2 regions of the Methylobacterium organophilum genome follow, and region 2 is predicted to be linked to the other one. Evidence: riboswitches for the same ligand, from Rfam matches in the RefSeq annotation. Region 2 holds a riboswitch; the other holds the start of a gene.
The links. Region 2 has a riboswitch for thiamine pyrophosphate ahead of thiC (phosphomethylpyrimidine synthase ThiC). Riboswitches for the same ligand answer to the same signal wherever they lie in the genome.
Positions count from the first base shown of each region.

Region 1: linked by a shared signal. The riboswitch ahead of thiO (glycine oxidase ThiO) and the one ahead of thiC (phosphomethylpyrimidine synthase ThiC) in region 2 are both predicted to bind thiamine pyrophosphate.

Region 1 is NZ_CP092848.1:585,671-589,069, forward strand. It holds gene thiG (thiazole synthase) at 1-512, opposite strand, end outside; gene thiS (sulfur carrier protein ThiS) at 515-727, opposite strand; gene thiO (glycine oxidase ThiO) at 724-1,938, opposite strand; TPP riboswitch at 2,001-2,123, opposite strand; gene MMB17_RS02635 (retropepsin-like aspartic protease family protein) at 2,316-2,834, shown strand; gene MMB17_RS02640 (adenylate/guanylate cyclase domain-containing protein) at 2,841-3,399, opposite strand, start outside.
Region 2 is NZ_CP092848.1:3,405,815-3,409,213, forward strand. It holds gene MMB17_RS15910 (HNH endonuclease) at 1-182, opposite strand, end outside; gene MMB17_RS15915 (alpha/beta hydrolase) at 200-1,039, opposite strand; TPP riboswitch at 1,161-1,268, shown strand; gene thiC (phosphomethylpyrimidine synthase ThiC) at 1,348-3,240, shown strand.

The sequences.
Region 1 (3,399 bases), 2.4 Mb from region 2:
CCGGAGCCGATCAGCGAGCCCATCGGCATCACCGCCGCGCAGCCGAGATCGGCCAGCCGCTCGCAGATGACGGGATCGTCGTTGCAATAGGGCAGCACGACGAAGCCGTCCTCGACGAGGTGGCGGCAGGCCTCCATCAACTCCATCACATCGGGGTAGAGCGATTCGCGGTCGCCAATCACCTCGACCTTGATCCAGTTGGTGCCGAGCGCCTCTCGGGCGAGCTCCGCGGTCAGGATCGCGTCCCGGGCGGTCTCGCAGCCGGCGGTGTTGGGCAGGAAATGCTTGCCCTTGAGGCGCTGGAAGGTGTCCGAGCCGTGGCCCTGCAGCGAGACGCGGCGGATCGAGGCGGTGACCACGTCGGCGCCGGAGGCGCGCACCGCCTCGGCCATGATGCTCTGGCTCGGATAGCCGGCGGTGCCGATGAACAGGCGCGAGGCGAGCCGCACCCCGGCGATCTCCAGAACGTCCTCGGCGGCCTCGGCCGTCAGCGCGGTGTCGTGATGGCTCATCCTCAGCCTCCCTGCATGGCGCGCACGATCTCGACGCGGTCGCCGTCCCGGAGCGGCGTCACGCTCCACTCGCTCCGGCGCACGACACGGCCGTTGAGGGCCATGGCGATGCCCTCCGGGCTCTCGATGCCGCGCTCCTCCGCCTCGACCGCGAACAGGGACGCCAAAGTCTCCGCCGCGTGCTCGCGGCGCTCTCCGTTGATGGTCACCGTCACGCGACCGCCCTCCCCTCCTGGTTTTCGTCCTGCCCGAACCGGTCGAGCCCGAAGCCGCGGGCGAAATCCGGCAGCGCGCCCGTGGCGAGCAGCGCGGCGACCGCGTCGGCGGTGGCGGGCATCAGCAGGTAGCCGTTGCGATGATGGCCCGTGGCGACGACGAGGCCGGGCATGGGCGTGTCGAGGATCGGTGCGTCGTCGTCCGAGGTCGGGCGGAAGCCCGACCAGACCGCCTCGATCTCCATCTCCTCGATTCCCGGCAGCACGCGGCGGGCGCCTTCGAGCAGGGCGAACAGGCCGCCCGCCGTCACGCCGGCCTTGAAGCCGCAATCCTCCACCGTCGCCCCGACGATGAGGTGGCCGTCGCCCTTGGGGGCCATGTGCACCTGCTCGGTCCAGACCATGTGGGACAGCGTGCCCGTGCGCTTCGTCGTGCGCAGGGCGAGGGACTGGCCCTTGAGCGGGCGCACCGGCAGCGCCCAGGGCAGGAGCCCGGCCTCGCCGCTCCAGGCGCCGGCGGCGAGGATCACGGTCTGCGCCGCGACCCGGTCGGACCCGGCCCGGATGCCGGTGACGCGTCCCCCCTCACGGTCGAGGGCATCGACGCCGCGGTTCTCGACGATGGCGACGCCGGCGCCTTCGCAGGCGCGCACCAGCGCCGCCATGACGAGGCGGGGATCGACCTGATGGTCGAGGGGGCAGAGGATGCCGGCGGTGACATTGGGGCGCAGCAGGGGCTCGCGGGCACGCACCTCGGCACCGGAGAGCCATTGCGCGGCAACCCCGGAGCGCTGCTGCAGGTCGTGGCGGAAGCGCAGGCGGTCGACCTCGTCCCGGCCGATGGCGAGGACCAGGGTCCCCTCCTCCCGGTAATCGATGTCCTGGCCCGAGGCCGCCTGGAGCGCGTCGCGGAAGCCCGGCCAGCGGCGCAGGCTCTCCAGGGCGAGGGGCAGCAGGATATCGGAGCCCGGCTCGTGCTCGGCGGCGGGCGCCAGCATGCCGGTGGCGGCGAGGCTCGCCCCGGCTCCGACGCTCTCGCGCTCGACCACGACGACCGAGCGGCCGCCCTCCGCCAGGCGCCAGGCGATCGACAGACCGATGATGCCGCCGCCGACCACGACGACATCGGCCCGCTCCGGCAGGGCGGCGGGGCGGGGGCGCACGCCGGAGAGGCGGCGCAGACCGAAGGGGGAGGCCAGGACGTCCGACAAGCGAGAACTCCGCGGTGGCCCGCAGGAACTGGTGCCTGTCGCTTCCGGTGAAGCGGGCTCTCGGAGAGCCCAAGGTCCAATCCCTACGCCGGTATGAGCCGGATCAGGTTCGAAGGATTTCCGCGCCGCTCGTCACGAGCCCAGCGGTGTCTCAGCCCCTTGCCGGGGATCTCCCTGGAACATCCCCGATTTGGCCCCACGGGCCGCCGGGGTCAATCCCCCTGCCCGCGTCGGATTCGCTCGTTGGTGGCGAGGGTTTCTCAACCGCAATCGCGAAAATCCTTCTCCCCGGCCCTTCCCGGCGCGGTCCGGCGACGCGGCCTTCACCCGCGCCGGGGCAGGCTCGTCGCCTAAGGATCCCGGGCGAAGGCCTTCCCATGCGGCAGATCATCCTGGCACTCGGCGTGTGCTGCCTCGTCGGCGGCGTCGCCTCGACGCGGATCGGGCGGAAGCCCGCCGCGCCCGTCGAGACCGCGGCCGTCGCCGCTCCGGGAGGGGCCGTGACGCCGGTGGTGACCACGGCGCCCAACGCGATCACGCTGAACGCGGACGAGCGAGGCCATTTCCTGACCGAGGCGGTGGTGGACGGGCGCAGCCTGCGCATGGTGGTCGATACCGGCGCGAGTCTCTGCGTGCTCATGGAGGAAGATGCGGAACGCCTCGGCCTGCGGCCGAGCCCGTCGGAGTTCCGCCAGGAGGTCGCGACGGCCAACGGCGTGGTCCGGGTCGCCCCCGTGCGGCTGAACCAGATCCGGATCGGGGCGGTGAGCGTGCGCGACGTCGAGGCGGTGGTGGTGCCCCGCGGACGCCTCCACATGAACCTGCTCGGGATGTCCTTCCTGCGCCGCCTGCACGATTTCAACATCGCCGGCGGGCGGCTGACCCTGCGCAGCTGACGCCGGTCAAGCCTCCGCCGCCTCCCGCGCCGGGCGGCGGCCGACATCGAGGGCGGGGGCCGGCTTCCGGCCCGGGCGGTAGACCGCCATCTTGTCCCGGAATCCGTCGAGGGGATGCTCGCCGAGCGGCTCGGGGTCCCCCCATAGGAAGTCGACGAAGGGCTTCGACATCAGCAGCGGCTCGCCCAGCGGCCGGTTGAGCCGCGCGAGGCGGCTCGCGAGGTTCACGTCGCGGCCGATCACGGTGAAGTCGAGCCGCGTGCCGGAACCGACATTGCCGTAGGCCGCCTCGCCGTGATGGAGGGCGATGCCCGCGGCCACCGGCTGCGCGCCGAAGCGCTGCACGGCATTGGCCTCGTCGAGGGCGCGCAGCCCGTCCTGCGCCGCGGTCAGCGCGCTCTTGGCGGCCCCGCCGAGATCGTCGCCGGGCTCGCGGAAGATCGCGAGCAGGCCGTCGCCGAGATATTTCAGCACCTCGCCGCCCTCCCGCTCGATGGCCGGCACGAGGCAGTCGAAGAACACGTTGAGGAGATCGACCGCCTCCTCCGGCGTGAGGTCGGCAGAG
Region 2 (3,399 bases):
ATCTGGTGCAGGCGCACGGTCTCCCCGTGCCGGCCGCCCTTCAGCTTCGGGGTGAGGTGGTGGAGGCTCTGCCGCGCCCCCGGCGGGATCGGCCGTTCGCAGAGCGGGCAGACGGGCAGAACCGCCGGTGCGGCCGCGCCCGCCTCCTCCTCGCGCCAACGCCGTGCCCGCCGACCGACCATGCCGCCTCCTCCGTGGATCAGCGATGGGAGAGGGCGGCCGGTTCCGGGACGCAGGCCGCGCCGATTCGCCCGCGGAAGAAGGCTTCCACCGCCTGGTCGCGCATCCCGAGGATGGAAACGTGATCGCCCGGGATCACCTCCAGCCGCGCGCGGGCCCCGGCCGCCCGGGCGAGCCCCGCCGCGAGCTTGGCCGGCACCACCGGATCCGCATCCCCCTGCACGATCCAGACCGGCGCCTCGCCCCGGGCGATGCGCAGGTCCGAGCGCCAGGGATCGCGCAGGAGCAGGCCGGCGGGCAGGAGGGGGAAGCGCAGCCGCACGAGATGGAGCAGGGAATCGAAGGGCGCGTCGAGGAACAGCCCGACCGGCGTAGCCTGCTCGGCCACGGCCACGGCGACGCCCGTGCCGAGGGAATGGCCGTGGAGCAGGACCGGCGCGCCCGGCGCCCGGCTCTCGACCGTGCGGAGGGCGGCGCGCCCATCCTCGATCAGCCCCTCCTCGCTCGGCTGGCCGGTGGAGCCGGGATAGCCGCGATAGGCCAGGGTGAGCAGGCCCCAGCCCGCCGCGCGCCAGGGGCCTTGCGAGAACCGCTCCGCATGCGGCTCCGGGCGGGAGCCGTTGCCGTGGAAGCTCAGCACCACGCCGCAGCCCGGCCGCGGCGCCCGCCAGAGCCCATGCAGCCGCTCGCCATCGGCGGTCCCGATGGTGAGCGCCTCGACATCCGCGGGCTGCGCGCTCCAGGGCGGCGGGATGCTCGCGCCCGGATAGATCAGCCGGCGCTGGTTGAAGACGAGGGCACCGATCATCGCGCCCGCGAGCAGAAGCAGGACGAGGGCGAGAATTCCGAGGACGCGCATGCTCTCCTGGTCGCTCCCGAGGCGGCGACGGCAAAGTCGACCCTTAAACAGGGGAATGCAGAGAAGAACAGGCGCCCCGGTGACGCGCCGTTGACAAAGCCGGCCCACGGCCCGAATCTGGAACCGTTCCGAGGGGGGCCCCGATCCGGGGGCTGAGAGTGGGCGAGGCGCCCTGACCCTTGAACCTGATCCGGCTCGTACCGGCGGAGGGACGGGAACCTGCTGCGCGCGGCGAGAGGCCGCGTGTTTGTGAAAGCCCAAACCGTTCGTCGTCTGCGGGTCGCCTCCAACGCCAGGAGTGACACCCGATGAACGCACCCGTCCGTCCCAAGGATCTTCCCAACGGCGCTCCGTCCAGCGTCACCACCGGCCCCGTGGCCGGCTCGCGCAAGGTCTACGCGCAGGCGCCCGGCCGGCCGGACATCACGGTGCCCTTTCGCGAGATCGCGCTGACCGATCCGAACGAGCCGGCGGTGCGGGTCTACGACCCCTCCGGTCCCTATACCGAGACCGATGCCCGGATCGATCTCGAGAAGGGCCTGCCGACCGCCCGCGAGCCCTGGATCGTCAAGCGCGGCTACGAGACGGTGGTGCCCCGCGCCGTGAAGCCCGAGGACAACGGCTTCGCGGCCGACGACAAGCTGGTCGCCCCGTGCCCGGCCGAGCGGACCATCCGCAAGGCGGCCCCCGGCCAGATGGTCACGCAATACGAGTTCGCCCGGGCCGGGATCGTCACCGAGGAGATGATCTACGTCGCCCACCGCGAGAATGCCTGCCGCGAGCAGATGCTGGAGCGGGCCGCCGATGCGCTGAAGGACGGCGAGAGCTTCGGCGCTGCGATCCCGCCCTTCATCACGCCGGACTTCGTGCGCGAGGAGGTGGCCCGGGGCCGCGCCATCATCCCGGCCAACATCAACCACACCGAGCTCGAGCCGATGGCGATCGGCCGCAACTTCCTCGTGAAGATCAACGCCAATATCGGCAATTCCGCCGTCACCTCCTCCGCGGCCGACGAGGTGGAGAAGCTGGTCTGGTCGATCCGCTGGGGCGCGGACACCGTCATGGACCTGTCGACGGGCCGCAACATCCACAACATCCGCTCCTGGATCGTGCGCAACTCCCCCGTGCCGATCGGGACGGTGCCGATCTACCAGGCCCTGGAGAAGGTCGGCGGCGATCCGCTCAAGCTCGACTGGGAGGTCTTCAAGGACACCCTCATCGAGCAGGCCGAGCAGGGCATCGACTACTTCACGATCCATGCCGGCGTGCGGCTCGCCTACGTGCCGCTCACCGCGCGCCGCACCACGGGCATCGTCTCCCGCGGCGGCTCGATCATGGCGCGCTGGTGCCTCGCCGGGCACCGGGAATCGTTCCTCTACGAGCGGTTCGACGAGATCTGCGACATCATGCGGGCCTATGACGTGTCGTTCTCCCTGGGCGACGGCCTGCGCCCCGGCTCCATCGCCGATGCCAACGACGCCGCGCAGTTCGCGGAGCTGGAGACGCTGGGCGAGCTCACCAAGATCGCCTGGGACAAGGGCTGCCAGGTGATGATCGAGGGCCCCGGCCACGTGCCGATGCACAAGATCAAGGTGAACATGGACAAGCAGCTGCGCGAATGCGGCGAGGCGCCGTTCTACACCCTCGGCCCGCTGACGACCGACATCGCGCCCGGCTACGACCACATCACCTCCGGCATCGGCGCGGCGATGATCGGCTGGTTCGGCACGGCGATGCTCTGCTACGTCACGCCCAAGGAGCATCTCGGCCTGCCGAACCGCGACGACGTGAAGACCGGCGTGATCACCTACAAGATCGCCGCCCACGCCGCCGACCTCGCCAAGGGCCACCCCGCCGCGCAGCTGCGCGACGACGCGCTCTCCCGCGCCCGCTTCGATTTCCGCTGGGAGGATCAGTTCAACCTCTCCCTGGATCCGGACACGGCGCGGAGCTTCCACGACGAGACCCTGCCCAAGGATGCGCACAAGGTGGCGCATTTCTGCTCGATGTGCGGGCCGAAATTCTGCTCGATGAAGATCACGCAGGATCTGCGCGCCGATGTGCTCGCCATGGAGGAGGCCGGAATCGTCATCGGGCAATCCGCCCCGATGAGCGAGGAAGAGCGCCGGGCCGGGATGCAGGCGAAGTCGGAGGAGTTCCTCTCCGAGGGCGGCAAGCTCTACGTCGAGGCCGCCGAGTAGCGCCGAGGCGCGGGCCGGGAGGCCAGGGGCCGCCGCTTCCGAGCGGCGGCCCTTTCTCGTTGTGCTCGCATCACGGACTGCAACTGAGCTGCCACAGGGGAGAATTTCCCGACAATTCGCCTCGGTACGTTTACGCTTTCGCAACCGAGACCTGAGCGC